3 regions of the Acetobacterium sp. MES1 genome follow, and region 2 is predicted to be linked to each of the others. Evidence: predicted binding sites of a transcription regulator. Region 2 holds the regulator's gene; each other region holds the start of a gene.
The links. Region 2 encodes LexA, which represses DNA repair genes until DNA is damaged. Its sites were predicted from a motif close to CNAACANNTGTTNG; they were not measured.
Positions count from the first base shown of each region.

Region 1: the regulator LexA is predicted to act here: its motif matches at 2,248-2,261, upstream of uvrB (excinuclease ABC subunit UvrB).
Region 3: the regulator LexA is predicted to act here: its motif matches at 2,373-2,386, upstream of dinB (DNA polymerase IV).

Region 1 is NZ_MJUY01000047.1:45,083-49,374, reverse strand. Features, by position in the region: gene BI182_RS12470 (murein hydrolase activator EnvC family protein) at 1-831, shown strand, start outside; gene BI182_RS12465 (S41 family peptidase) at 934-2,133, shown strand; gene uvrB (excinuclease ABC subunit UvrB) at 2,284-4,260, shown strand.
Region 2 is NZ_MJUY01000002.1:68,825-73,116, reverse strand. Features, by position in the region: gene BI182_RS00350 (tyrosine recombinase XerC) at 372-1,352, shown strand; gene lexA (transcriptional repressor LexA) at 1,438-2,082, shown strand; gene zapA (cell division protein ZapA) at 2,126-2,686, opposite strand; gene BI182_RS00335 (DNA-processing protein DprA) at 2,794-3,672, opposite strand; gene pheT (phenylalanine--tRNA ligase subunit beta) at 3,687-4,292, opposite strand, start outside.
Region 3 is NZ_MJUY01000007.1:36,447-40,738, reverse strand. Features, by position in the region: gene BI182_RS02085 (ATP-dependent DNA helicase) at 1-502, shown strand, start outside; gene BI182_RS02080 (nitrous oxide-stimulated promoter family protein) at 525-815, opposite strand; gene BI182_RS02075 (hypothetical protein) at 829-1,071, opposite strand; gene dinB (DNA polymerase IV) at 1,087-2,340, opposite strand; gene BI182_RS02065 (hypothetical protein) at 2,577-3,113, opposite strand; gene BI182_RS02060 (urease accessory protein UreH domain-containing protein) at 3,125-3,823, opposite strand; gene BI182_RS02055 (acyl-CoA dehydratase activase) at 3,823-4,292, opposite strand, start outside.

The sequences.
Region 1 (4,292 bases), on a different contig from region 2:
GTCCGTACTATGTACATGTACGGAAATGGTAGTATGTTGGAGTTTTTATTTACTTCATCCGATTTTGCCGACTTTGTTACCAAGGTTGACATGTCCCGCTATATCATTGAATCGGATAAGGCATCATTGGACGCTTTAGCTGAAACAAAGAAAATAATCGATGAAAAGAAAGCTAAAATTGAGGCCGACCGGCTGCAGACAGTTTCTAAAAAAACTGAGCAGGAAACGGCCTTAGCCCAGCAGCAGGAAATTAAAGCTCAGAAAGACAGTCTCCTGGCCCAAAACCAGGCGATCGTCGCTGAGTATCAGGCAATTGTGGCGGCTGAAGCAGCCAACGCAGCGAGCATTGAAGCTCAGGTTCGGGAAATGATGGCAGCCCAGGCAGCCGCTTCTGGCGGGTCAACCACTGGTGGCAGCACGACCTTTGTCCCATCAAACGGAACCTATCAATGGCCGTGTCCGGGCTATTATCCATCCGCGGATGATGATTTCTTTGGTACCCGGTTGCACCCGATCTGGGGTGATTACCGGACCCACTATGGCGTCGATATGGGTGCCCCATCCGGAACACCGATCCTTGCTATGGGCAACGGTGCGGTGTTATCAGCTGGCTGGAACGGTGGTTATGGAAATTGTGTTATTGTTGATTTAGGTAACGGCCTCCAGGCTATGTATGCGCATATGAGTGGTTTTGCAGTATCAGCAGGCCAAACTGTCAACAAAGGCGATGTGGTTGGTTACGTTGGCTCCACCGGGGATTCCACCGGGGCCCATCTCCATTTCGGCGTACTTTCCGGCGGATCATTTGTTGATCCTTTAGGATATTTTTAAGCGAAACATTGTAGACTATAACGAAAGAACAGGAGAAAAGAATCATGATTCTTTTCTCCTGTTTTATTTGTATAATAATAAAATTTAGGATAAGGTGAAAAAATGGAAAATAAGTCAAAAAAAACCAAGCTCATCGTGGTAATTGTGGTGCTGATCATCACAAATATCATCACCTTCACAGTGGCCACAACTGGCAATTATCTGATCGGCAACAAGTTGATTGTGACGGTTGACAGCAGTGAAACAGCCGCCGGGATAAAAAAACTATTAGCGCTAAAAGAACAGATTGGTCTGGAGTATTATAAGGATGTTGATAACACCACTTTAATTGATGGGGCCATCAAGGGCATGTTTGACAGTCTGGGTGATCCCTATAGCAGTTATTTTACCTCCGAAGAATTTAAGAAATATATGGAGTCAGCCACTGGCGTCTATGAAGGCATTGGGGTCGTCGTGACAGAGGATGATCAGGGCGTGACCTATGTAATTGCCCCGCAAAAAGGCACACCGGCTGATCAGGCCGGGATAAAAACGGGCGATAAAATTATCAAGGTGGATGGTGAAGATGTCAGTACGATCGGTTCGGATGCGGTAGTGGCTAAGGTAAAGGGGCCAGCTGATACCACCGTTAATATCACCCTCTTACGTGGTGAAGAAGTCATTGATATGCAATTGGTACGCAAAACCATTGAAGCAAAAACAGTGGAATCCCGGGTGATCGGCGATAAAGGCTATATCCAGATCAGTGAATTTACGGATAAAACCGCTGATGATTTTGAAGCCCAGCTAAGTGATCTGTTGGCTCAAAATATTACCGGTTTGGTGATTGATTTGCGTAGTAACCCCGGCGGCGGCGTAAAGGAAGCGGTGGAAATCGCTGATCGGATTCTGGGCGAAACCATGGTCGTTTATACGGTTGATAAAAACGGCAATAAAACCGAATATACCTCAGATGGCGAAGAACAGCTTAGTCTGCCAATGGTTGTCCTGGTTGATGGCGGCTCGGCCAGTTCCGCTGAAATATTGGCTGGGGCTCTCCAGGATACAGGCGCTGCCCAGCTGGTCGGCACCAAGACCTTTGGAAAAGGGATTGTTCAGGAAATCATCAGTCTCACTGATGGCGGTGGCTTTAAGGTGACCAATTCCGAATATTTCACCCCTAACGGCAACAACATTCACGAAAAAGGTCTCGAGCCAAATATCGTGATTGAAGCGACTGACTTTATGAAGAATAACTTTTTCACCGACGAAGAAGATGTCCAGCTGCAAAAAGCCTTGCAGGTCCTCAGTGGAACCAATTAGAATTTATGAGCATGCCATAACGGCATGCTTTTTCTATTGGTGAGGAATAATTAAGATTTTATTAAATGATAAGGATTATTGTTTGCCATTAAAAAAAAGCTGTGATAGAATAATGGAACGAATGTTCATCAAACTGATTGGAGGGTGCTGATGAAAGATATGAAGCATGCATTTAAGGTTGTCTCGGAATACGAACCTAAGGGTGATCAGGGACCGGCCATCGAAAAAATTGCCAACGGAATTAAGGCGGGGTTAAAGTATCAAACCTTACTGGGCGTGACTGGCTCCGGAAAAACCTATACTATGGCTAAGGTAATTGAAGCGGTTCAGAAGCCAACCCTGGTGATTGCTCATAATAAAACCCTGGCGGCCCAGTTGACCAATGAGTTTCGGAGTTTTTTTCCGGATAATGCGGTGGAGTATTTTGTCAGCTATTATGATTATTATCAACCGGAAGCTTATGTACCGCATTCGGATCTGTTTATCGAAAAAGACTCGTCCATCAACGACGAGATTGATAAATTACGTCACTCTGCTACGGCAGCTTTATTTGAACGTCGGGATGTAATTGTGGTGGCCAGTGTGTCCTGCATTTATGGACTGGGAAGTCCTTTTGATTATGAAAATTTGATGCTGTCACTCCGTCCGGGGATGGAAAAAGATCGGGATACGATTATCCGTAAGCTGGTGGATATTCAGTTCACCCGAAACGACATTGCTTTTGAGCGGAACAATTTCCGGGTGCGCGGCGATATTCTGGAAATATTTCCCTCGGCTTCGTCAAACAAGGCGATCCGGCTGGAATTTTTCGGGGATGAAATTGAACGGATTACTGAGATTGATACCCTGACCGGGGAGATTTATGGGGAGCTGAACCATGTCTCGATTTTCCCGGCGTCTCACCACACCACCACCCCGGAAAATCTGGAACGGGCGATTGCTGGAATTCAACAGGAACTGCGCCAACGCTATGACGAATATACCCAAAACAACCGTCTGGTGGAAGCCCAGCGGATTCTGCAACGGACCAACTATGACATTGAAATGCTCCGGGAAATGGGCTATTGTAACGGCATTGAGAATTATACCCGCTACATCAACGGGCTGCCCCCAGGATCACCACCCTATACCCTGATTGATTATTTTCCCAAAGATTTTCTGATGATTGCCGATGAGTCCCATGTCTCGATTCCCCAGATTGGCGGGATGTATGCCGGGGATAAAGCCCGTAAGAGTAACCTGGTGGACTATGGCTTCCGGCTACCCTCAGCCTATGATAACCGGCCGCTGAATTTTTCCGAATTCGAAAGCAAGATCAATCAGATTGTCTTTACTACGGCAACCCCCAGCAAATACGAAAAAGAACACAGCCAGAATACCGTTGAGCTGATTATTCGACCGACCGGTCTGATCGATCCGGAAATTACGGTTCGCCCGGTTGCTGGTCAGATCGATGACCTGCTCGGTGAAATCAAACTAACCACCGGTCGGGGCAATCGGGTATTGGTCACCACGTTAACAAAGAAAATGGCTGAAGATCTAACCGACTACCTAAAAGAAAATGGTGTCCTGGTGAACTATCTGCATTCGGATGTGGATACCATCGAGCGGATGAAGATTCTAAGGGATTTACGGCTGGGTACCTTTGAGGTGCTGGTGGGCATCAACCTGCTGCGGGAGGGTCTTGATTTGCCGGAAGTTGGTCTGGTGGCGATTCTGGATGCTGACAAAGAAGGATTCCTCCGTTCAGAAACGTCGCTGATCCAAACGGTTGGCCGGGCGGCCCGTAATCTGGAAGGTCATGTCATTATGTATGCGGACAAGATGACACCCTCGATGGATCGGGCTATCAGCGAAACTAATCGCCGCCGGGGTATCCAAAGCGCCTACAATGAGGCCCATGGTATTACCCCCAGTTCGGTCAAAAAAGATATCCATGCTGTTATCGAGGCGACCAAGGTGGCCGAGGAACCGGCAACCTATGCAATTGGTGATGAAGCGCTGGATATTGATGTGAAGATTAAAGAACTCGAAGTCGAAATGCTGACGGCGGCCGAGGCCCTGGAATTTGAACGGGCTGCCAATTTGCGGGACGAAATTCATCATCTCAAAAATTACCGAAGATAGCTTAAGCTGATGTTATAGCGGGATGGCTGAAA
Region 2 (4,292 bases):
GTTTTATCGTTGTGTTTTATCGTTGTGATCATTTCGGAAAAAATCTGTATATCTATTGAAGAACAACTGTTAAGATGAAGAACAACTGTTAAGATTTGGAATGATCGTTTTAACATCAGATAAGTATTAATGAGGGTATTTTTTGAACCTGAGAATAACTGTGATTATAACAATGCACCAAACAAAGCTCAGTATGAATTTGAAATAAGCAAAAATATTATGTCGCAAAATGTAAGTTTCGTGACAAAATGGCTAAAGTGTGGTAAGCTATAATAAAATCTGCCGGTGCTTGTGCAAATACCATCTCAGCTTATGCCATCTTTTTTGCAGCTGTTACCAGCCAACCCCGGCAAAAATTTTAGGAGACTCTGATGACCATCCCAACCAATCTAACTGATAAAATTATTCCCAATAATGCACTGCTGGATGAATTCCTAAATTATGTTTTAACCATTAAAGGTTATTCTGAAAAGTCCGCCCAGGCTTACCGTTATGATCTGATTATTTTTTTCCGCTTCCTCAAACGCTATTTTGCGATGGTTCCCCAATCGCTGCCTTTTGATGCAATTCCCATCGATGATATCGACATTGATGTCTTAAAATCGGTAAATCTGGGGATTCTCTATGCCTTTCTTTCCTACTCCAGTAAGGAACGGCAAAATGCAGATGCGGCCCGAAGCCGCAAGGTCTCTTCCTTACGTTCATTCTTTAATTATCTGTGCAATAAGCAAAAGTACTTTCTGCCCAACCCGGTGACTGAACTGGAAATGCCCAAACTCCCGGCCCGTCATGCCCGTTATCTGGAATGGGACGAAGCCGTGGATTTATTGAAAGGGATTACCGGTCGCCATAAAGAAAGGGACTTTGCCATTATTACCCTGTTTCTCAATTGCGGGATGCGTCTTTCCGAGCTGACCCAAATAAAGATTTCCGACATCAAAAACGATGCCCTGCGCATCATTGGTAAGGGTAATAAAGAGCGTACCGTCTTTTTAAACCATGCCTGCTTAAAAGCCATCAATCGCTATCTGGCGGTGCGCCCAGAATCCAACTGCCCCTATCTCTTTCTCAGCCAGCAAAATGGCCCGATCAGCAATCGGGCGGTTCAGCACCTGGTCAAGAAACATCTGGCGAATTGCGGTCTCAATACCGATGAAATCAGTGTCCACAAACTCCGCCACACCGCTGCAACCCTGATGTTCCGTTATGGCAATGCCGATTTGCGCTCGGTTCAGGAAATTCTTGGTCATCAGAATGTTTCAACCACTCAGATCTATACCCATGTCAATGAAGAAATCCTCCGGGATACCCTTAACCAAAATCCGTTGGCACAGTTTGAAAGCGATGATTGACAACAATGGTAAAATTAAGAACTTACGTTTGCCTTTAATCTGGTGATATGCTATAATGAAGCATAACTATTTTGGAGGAAAACTCATGTACGAGGATTTAAACAGCAAACAATTAGATATCTTGAAATTCATCGAAACTCAAATGCGCGATAAACGTTATCCCCCATCGGTGCGGGAAATTTGTGCCGCTGTTAATCTGAAATCGACTTCCACTGCCCACACCTACCTGAAAAAGCTGGAAGAGTTGGGTTATATCAGGCGGGATTCAACCAAAACCCGGGCTATTGAGGTGTTGCGCCACGATCCCAATGAAACCATTTCCAGTCACTTTGATGAAAAAACAATTATCTCATTGCCAATTTTAGGCTGCGTCACTGCCGGTGCTCCAATTCTGGCAATTGAAAACATTACTGATATTTTCCCGCTGCCGCTCGATTTTACCGGATCCGATGACGCCTTTATTCTTATAGTCAAGGGGACTAGCATGATTGAAGCCGGGATTCTCGATGGTGATAAAATCATCGTCCGAAAGCAGGAGACGGCCCGAAATAATGACATTGTTGTAGCGCTTTTGCTTGAAGATAACGAAGCCACGGTCAAACGCATTTTTTACGACGAGCCCAATAAAATCCGGCTGCAACCGGAAAATAAAACCATGGATCCGATTTTCTGCAATGCCCAGGATATCAAAATTCTTGGCAAGGTAACCGGTCTGATCCGCAAATTTTAGAGCAATAAAAAAAGATGTGCAAACATCTTTTTTTTATTTTCCGTTAGTCCAGTTTCATTTTGTCTTCAATGCTTTTAAAGACATCTTTTTCGATATGATTTTTGTTGGCTTTGACCAATTCGATCTGGCTTTCAAACAACTGATTCTGGAGATCCAGGATTGTTTTGCGGCTGGTTTCACTTTCAATTTTTCCTTGTCGTAAGTGTTCCCGGTATTGGGCCAACAGATCATTTTTTTCATCCAGTTCTTTTTGCAATAAGTCTTTCTCTTCAGCCAGTGCTTGATATTTTGCCTGTTCTTCGGCCAGCAAATCGCTGAGTTTCTTGAGTTCAGCTTTAACTTGTTTCACCTCGCCGACTTCTTTGGCTTTTACTTCTTCACTGCTCCGAACTTCTTCCTCTGCGTTGAAAAGCCGCTCGGTAATATTCATACAGCCTAAAATCGCAATCCGAATATGGTTTGTGAAGGGATTCGCAGCCTTGACCCGTTCCAATTCGGTATTGACGTAGTCAGAAACGTGCTTAATATGCTCTTCGTTTCCCTTGGCCTTTAGATTAAATTCGGTATCGAGTATGCGTAATTCCATGATTGTTTGTTCAGGCATTTTTTCCTCCTGTGAAATAAATTTAGTTCTCAAAAGTGATAAAAAGGTTCTTCTTTGTTATATTCTATTATAGGTAATAAACAAGAAAATTACAATTGATTTATCAATTAATACTGCTCAATGACATCAGCCAGTTCTGTATTGCTTAAAATTCGGTAGTCAATCTGTTTTATCTCAAGATGCTTAAAACCAGCCCGTGATTCGCTATGGATAACCGGAATGGAATAAATCGCTTTCTGGTATTTTCTGGCGTAATCCAGGGTATAAATGGTACCGCTCCCCGGCGTAAAATTGGAAACAATCACAAACTGACTGGACGCACTCTGAAGACGATCCCGCTCTACGAACTTATATGGCAGAAGGGTTTCATGATGGGGGTATTCGGATACCAGACAGCCCCCCATGCCACAGATTTTATCTGCCAACTGCTGATTGGTGCTGGGATAAACCGGAGCTAAACCAGAAGGCAGAAAGGCCACCGTCTTCCCACCGGCATCCAAACAACCCTGGTGCCCATAAGAATCAGAACCGATCGCCAGGCCACTGACTACCACAAAATTGTTTTCGGCCAGTAACTTACCTGCTTGAAAAGCAAAATCTGCCCCCAAGGCGGAAGGTTGGCGGCTGCCAATCACTGCCGCCCGTTTGGAATGTGTTAAAATACTCAAGTCGCCCTGATAAAAAATCAACACCGGATGATCCGAAAATTTCAGACTATCCGGAAACGCTTCATCCCAATACGAGCAGCAAGAGATTCCCAGCTGACCGCATTGTTCGGCCAGCGTCTGGGCACAGTCCTCAGCAGCTGCGATTTCGGCCTTGCTGATCTGGCTGGAAATCATCCCAAAAGTCTGGCCGATTTCAACCAACTCCCGGAAACAAAGCTGCTGAGGAGCGGTGATCAACTCCAGCAAGCGGATCGTTTTCTGTCGACCGACCCCTTTTAATTGCTGAAGCCCGACAATATGTTCACAAATCAGATTCATGATCGTTTCAATACTTACTCACGGAGTTGGGCATCAAATGCCTGTTTCAATTCACCGAGAATCTGGTCGATAACCGGATTAATATCATTGTCAGTGAGGGTTCGTTCGTGATGACGGAAGTTTAAGGCATAGGCCAGACTCTTATAACCGGCCGGAATTTGAGCTCCGGTATAGACGTCAAACAATTCAATGCTTTCAAGGATTTCGCCGCTGTTTTTACGGATAATTGCCGCAATCGCTGCCGCCGGAATTTCAGCTTTGAGTAAAATAGCCAAATCGCGATTAGAAGCCGGGAATTTTGGCAGATCAGTAAATTTATTATCCAGGCTGGCACATTCAAAAAGTTCATCAAACGATAACTGACAAACATAACACCGTTTCGGCAGTTCATAATGCTTGACAACCATCGGATGAATCTCGCCGATTTCCCCGAGTTTGGTCCCATTGGCAAAAATTTCTGCTTTTCGTCCGGGATGAAGGAAGTCCGATCCGCCAGCAACAAACTCCGGATAGTAAATTCCAAAATGCTCAAGCAAGAGCTCAACAACCCCTTTTAATTCAAAATAATCCCCGCTGCCATAGGAACTGATGGCCAGTTTTTTGGCTTCAACCGGTAATTC
Region 3 (4,292 bases), on a different contig from region 2:
CAGCTACCCGGAGGTCGTCACCATCCGGCAGGCTCCGGAAATGAACGAGGAAGACCGGGAGCTGTTCCTGGGTCAGTTCCGACCGGCACCCGGGGCTGCCCCGACCGGGATGTTGGGCTTTGCGGTGCTGGGCGGGATCTTTTCCGAAGGCGTGGACTTAAAGCACGAGGGCCTGATCGGCGCCATTATTGTCGGAGTCGGTCTGCCCCAGATCTGTTTTGAACGTGATATCATCCGGGATTATTTCAATAAAAAAAACCACACCGGCTATCAATATTCCTACCTCTATCCTGGCATGAACAAGGTTCTCCAGGCTGCCGGACGGGTGATTCGAACCGAAACCGACCGAGGCGTGATCGTTCTGATTGATCAGCGCTTCAGTAGCCCTAGCTATCGTCAGTTATTTCCACAGGAGTGGTTTCCCCATCGCCAGATCCGGAATGAGCCCGAGCTTAAAAAAGCCCTCCAGGATTTCTGGGCCATGACTATACCGCAAAACTGACGTAAAAAAATCTGCTGTCGCACTACGACAGCAGATGTCTGATAACCATAATGGGGTGATGAAAAATCAGCCGCGGGCCACTAAAAGCCATGATCTTGCGAATTTTTAGCTGATTCTCTTTATTATAGCAGGGGCTTGGACAGTGATTGCAAAAACCCTTGTTTTCGCCATAGCGGCAATGATCCAATCGGTTCAAGGCATAACTTAACAGGGTCTGGCACTCCGCACAGAGATCGTGTGATCGATGTTTTTTGCGGCAATAGATTTTGAGCATCACGGCAAGGATCCGTTTTTCCTGGTCTATTTTTGGCACTCGGCTTTTTTCCTTATCTTTCTTTACTTTCGACAAACCATTTGGGTTCTTCATAATAGAGACAGACTTCCTTATTCTGGATCCGGCAGGTGTAGCGAATACCCTGCCCGCCCACCTTCAGGGAGACCCCCGGGCGCATATCCAGAACCCGGTCAATAGAAAAAACCCGACCGTCCTCCCACAAAACCTGGAGGGGGATGATTCTGCCATCTTCTTCAAACTTTGCAATCACCTGGACAAATTTTTTTATTGCCATTTTCTTAATTCTCCTTTAAAAGTATCCAATTGGATGGATAACATGATCTTTTTTGGGATCCAGGCCGCTCATCGAATCACCAATGGTAACCGCCCGACGCAGAACCAGATTCCCAAAGCGCTTGCGTAAATCATCAACGGTATCATCGAGCTGGGCCTGACGCATCCGCAACGCTTCATTGCCAAAAACATCCAACTGAATCGGGGTTGAATCCGGTACCAGATCAGTGACCCGCACCCCCAGGGAGCGAATATCCGAACTGAAATCATAATTCTTTTCAAACAAGGCAATGGCGGCTTCAGCTATTTCCCGGGTCAGATCCGAGGGTTTTGCTAGCTTTGTTTGCCGGGTGAAGCTGTGAAGTTCTTTGTTACGGACATGAATCGCTACTGTTAAACAATAGCAGCCGGTTTCCCGCAACCGCATCGCCACACTTTCAGTCAGCATATAGAGGATCAGCTTGACATCCTTCAGGTCTTTTAAATCCCGGGGGGTAGTGATGCTGTTGCCAATGCTTTTGAGAATCCGTTCGTTACCGTTATAATGCTCGTCAAAGGCTTTTACCGGGCTGTCATCAAGGCCATTGGCAAAGCGCCACAACACCATCCCCATCTTACCAAACTGGAGCACCAGAAAATCTGGGGATGTTTGCGCCAATTGTCCAATGGTATAGATACCATATTTCATCAGTTTCTTTTTCGTGGCTGACCCCACATAGAGCAGATCCCCAATTTCCTGGGACCAGACAATTTTTTTGAAATTATCCCGGGTGATCACCGTGATGGCATCGGGTTTCCGATAATCCGAACCAAATTTGGCAAAGATTTTGTTCCAGGAAACGCCAATCGAAACGGTGATACCCAGTTCCTCCTGAATGGCCTGGCTGATTTTTTCGGCAATGGTTCGGCCACTGCCGTGAATCCGGGAACTGGCCGTGACATCAAGCCAAGCTTCATCGAGACCAAAAGGCTCCACCTGATCGGAATAACGGTTATAGATTTTTCGGGCCAGCCGGGAAAAACGTAAATACAATTGATAATTTGGGGGCATCACCAAAAGCCCAGGACATTTCTCCCGGGCCTGCCACAGGGCCTCGCCGGTTTTAACCCCAGCAACCTTTGCTTTCTGGTTCTTCGCCAGAATAATCCCATGACGTTTTTCCGGATTGCCACCGACCGCCACCGGAAAGTCCCTAATCTCCGGATGATAGAGACATTCCACATTGGCATAAAAGCTGTTGATATCAGAGTGTAAAATAATCCGTTCCATGACCCACCTTTTTAACCCACCTCGATAAAATTAGTACATATGTTCTATGACTATTCTATACCCCCTACCGTGCTTTGTCAATGCCTAAATTATTAATTACTCTACCAGCAATTTATTGCAAACAATCCAAAAAAACAAGATCCGTGTAGGCACGGATCTTGTGACGATCGATAACATGGTGTTATTCTTCTTGATGGTCTGAGTTATTTTCCATCATTATTATCACAACCTCTTTTTTAGCTATAGGTTGCATAATATTCAGCTTCAGTCTGCTGCGCCTTCTGATTACCCACGCCACAACGGGGATTAAGCAACGAGCAATTTTTGCCGCATCCGCCGCAGCGGAATTGTGAGAGATATTCACTTAAACTGGGAACATCCGGTTCCGGTTCGGTGACTACCGGTTCAGCCACGACGGGCGCGGCTTCAACAATTGCCGGTGTTTCGACGGGTTCAGTGACAGCTACCACAATCGGTGTCGTTGTTTCAGCAGTAACTGCCATAGTCGTTGTATCCGTCGTTGTTTCCGGCACCATTTCAGTAACGGTTTCAGTGGTTGCCGCTTCCGTAGTCGTGGTATTGGCAGCAACGGTTGTGACGACACTTTCGGTATCGCTGTCGGCGGCCGCATTTTTGACAACAATCGCCGGGGGAATTTCTACCTGAGCAGCCATCACCTGTTCATAACTGCGATAGGTAGTGGCCACTGTACCATAGACGATCAGCAAGGCGGCCACAGCTGCACCAAACTGCTTGATAATTTTGATTTTCATTTAAAACCTCCTTAAAACAAATTGAACACTGCCCCGATCGAAAACAAGGTTAGTAATACGTAACTGCCGAGCCGAAACCACTGCAGCTGTTGGGGGATTTCTTTGGTGATTTTTGCTGACAGGATCCCCGACAGCAGCACCATCAGCAGCACCGGGGTCAGGGTACTGGCAGCAGCAAACACGCCGCCAACCAGAGCCGCGGTGGCAACCGGCAAGGTAACCGCTACCCCCATCATCAGCAGTAACGGAGCGCAGGGGGAGGCTCCATAGGCAAATCCAGCCATAAACAGCGGGATCAAACCTTTTTTATCCTCCTTTCGCTCTTTTTCCCCCCCTGCACAACCAGAACAGCTAATGGCTGATCGGGCGTTTTTTCGATTATCGATCAGCCATTTGCCAATCAGCACCATCCCCAGGGCAACCATCGCCAGCTCCATAATCAAACTCAGGTTGACCCCAAATACATAGCCAGCGGCATCGATAAATTGACTACCAACTAGCGCCGCCAGTGTGCATAAAAGCACTACTGCCGTAATTTTTCCGATAAAAAAACTTAAAAATTCAAGCAGCGATTTTTTCATCCCACCAGCATGGGTGATGATATAGCTGGACAAGAAGACCGTAACTGCCGGACTACAGCAGGTACCACAGCCCAACCCTACCGACAGTGCTGTAGCCAGCACCGGAATCAGTAATGCAAGGGTCATCATCAGGCCCTCTCGCTGGCAATCAGGGCAGCCCCAATGGCACCGTTAAACTGCGGATATCTGGCCACATAAACATCCCGCATCATTTCTTCTTCAAAGGCTTTGTGGACCCCAATATTCAGGGCGCCGCCACCGGTCATCAGGATATCCCCGCCCTTTTCGGCTTTTTTCATCATTTTGATGATCCGTTTAGCCATTGATAAATGCATTCCGGCCAAAATATCCCGGCGATCATATTTCCGGGCCACCAGCGAAACCACTTCCGACTGGGCAAAAACTACGCAGGTGCTGTTGATGTCGCAGGGCGCCTTACTTTCCAGCGAAAGCGGACCGACCTGGTCAATGGTGGTTTCCAGAATCTGAGCAATGACCTCCATGAATTTACCGGTTCCGGCAGCACATTTATCGTTCATGGTAAAGTTTTTAACGGCATAATTTTTGTCGAGATAAATGATTTTACTGTCCTGGCCGC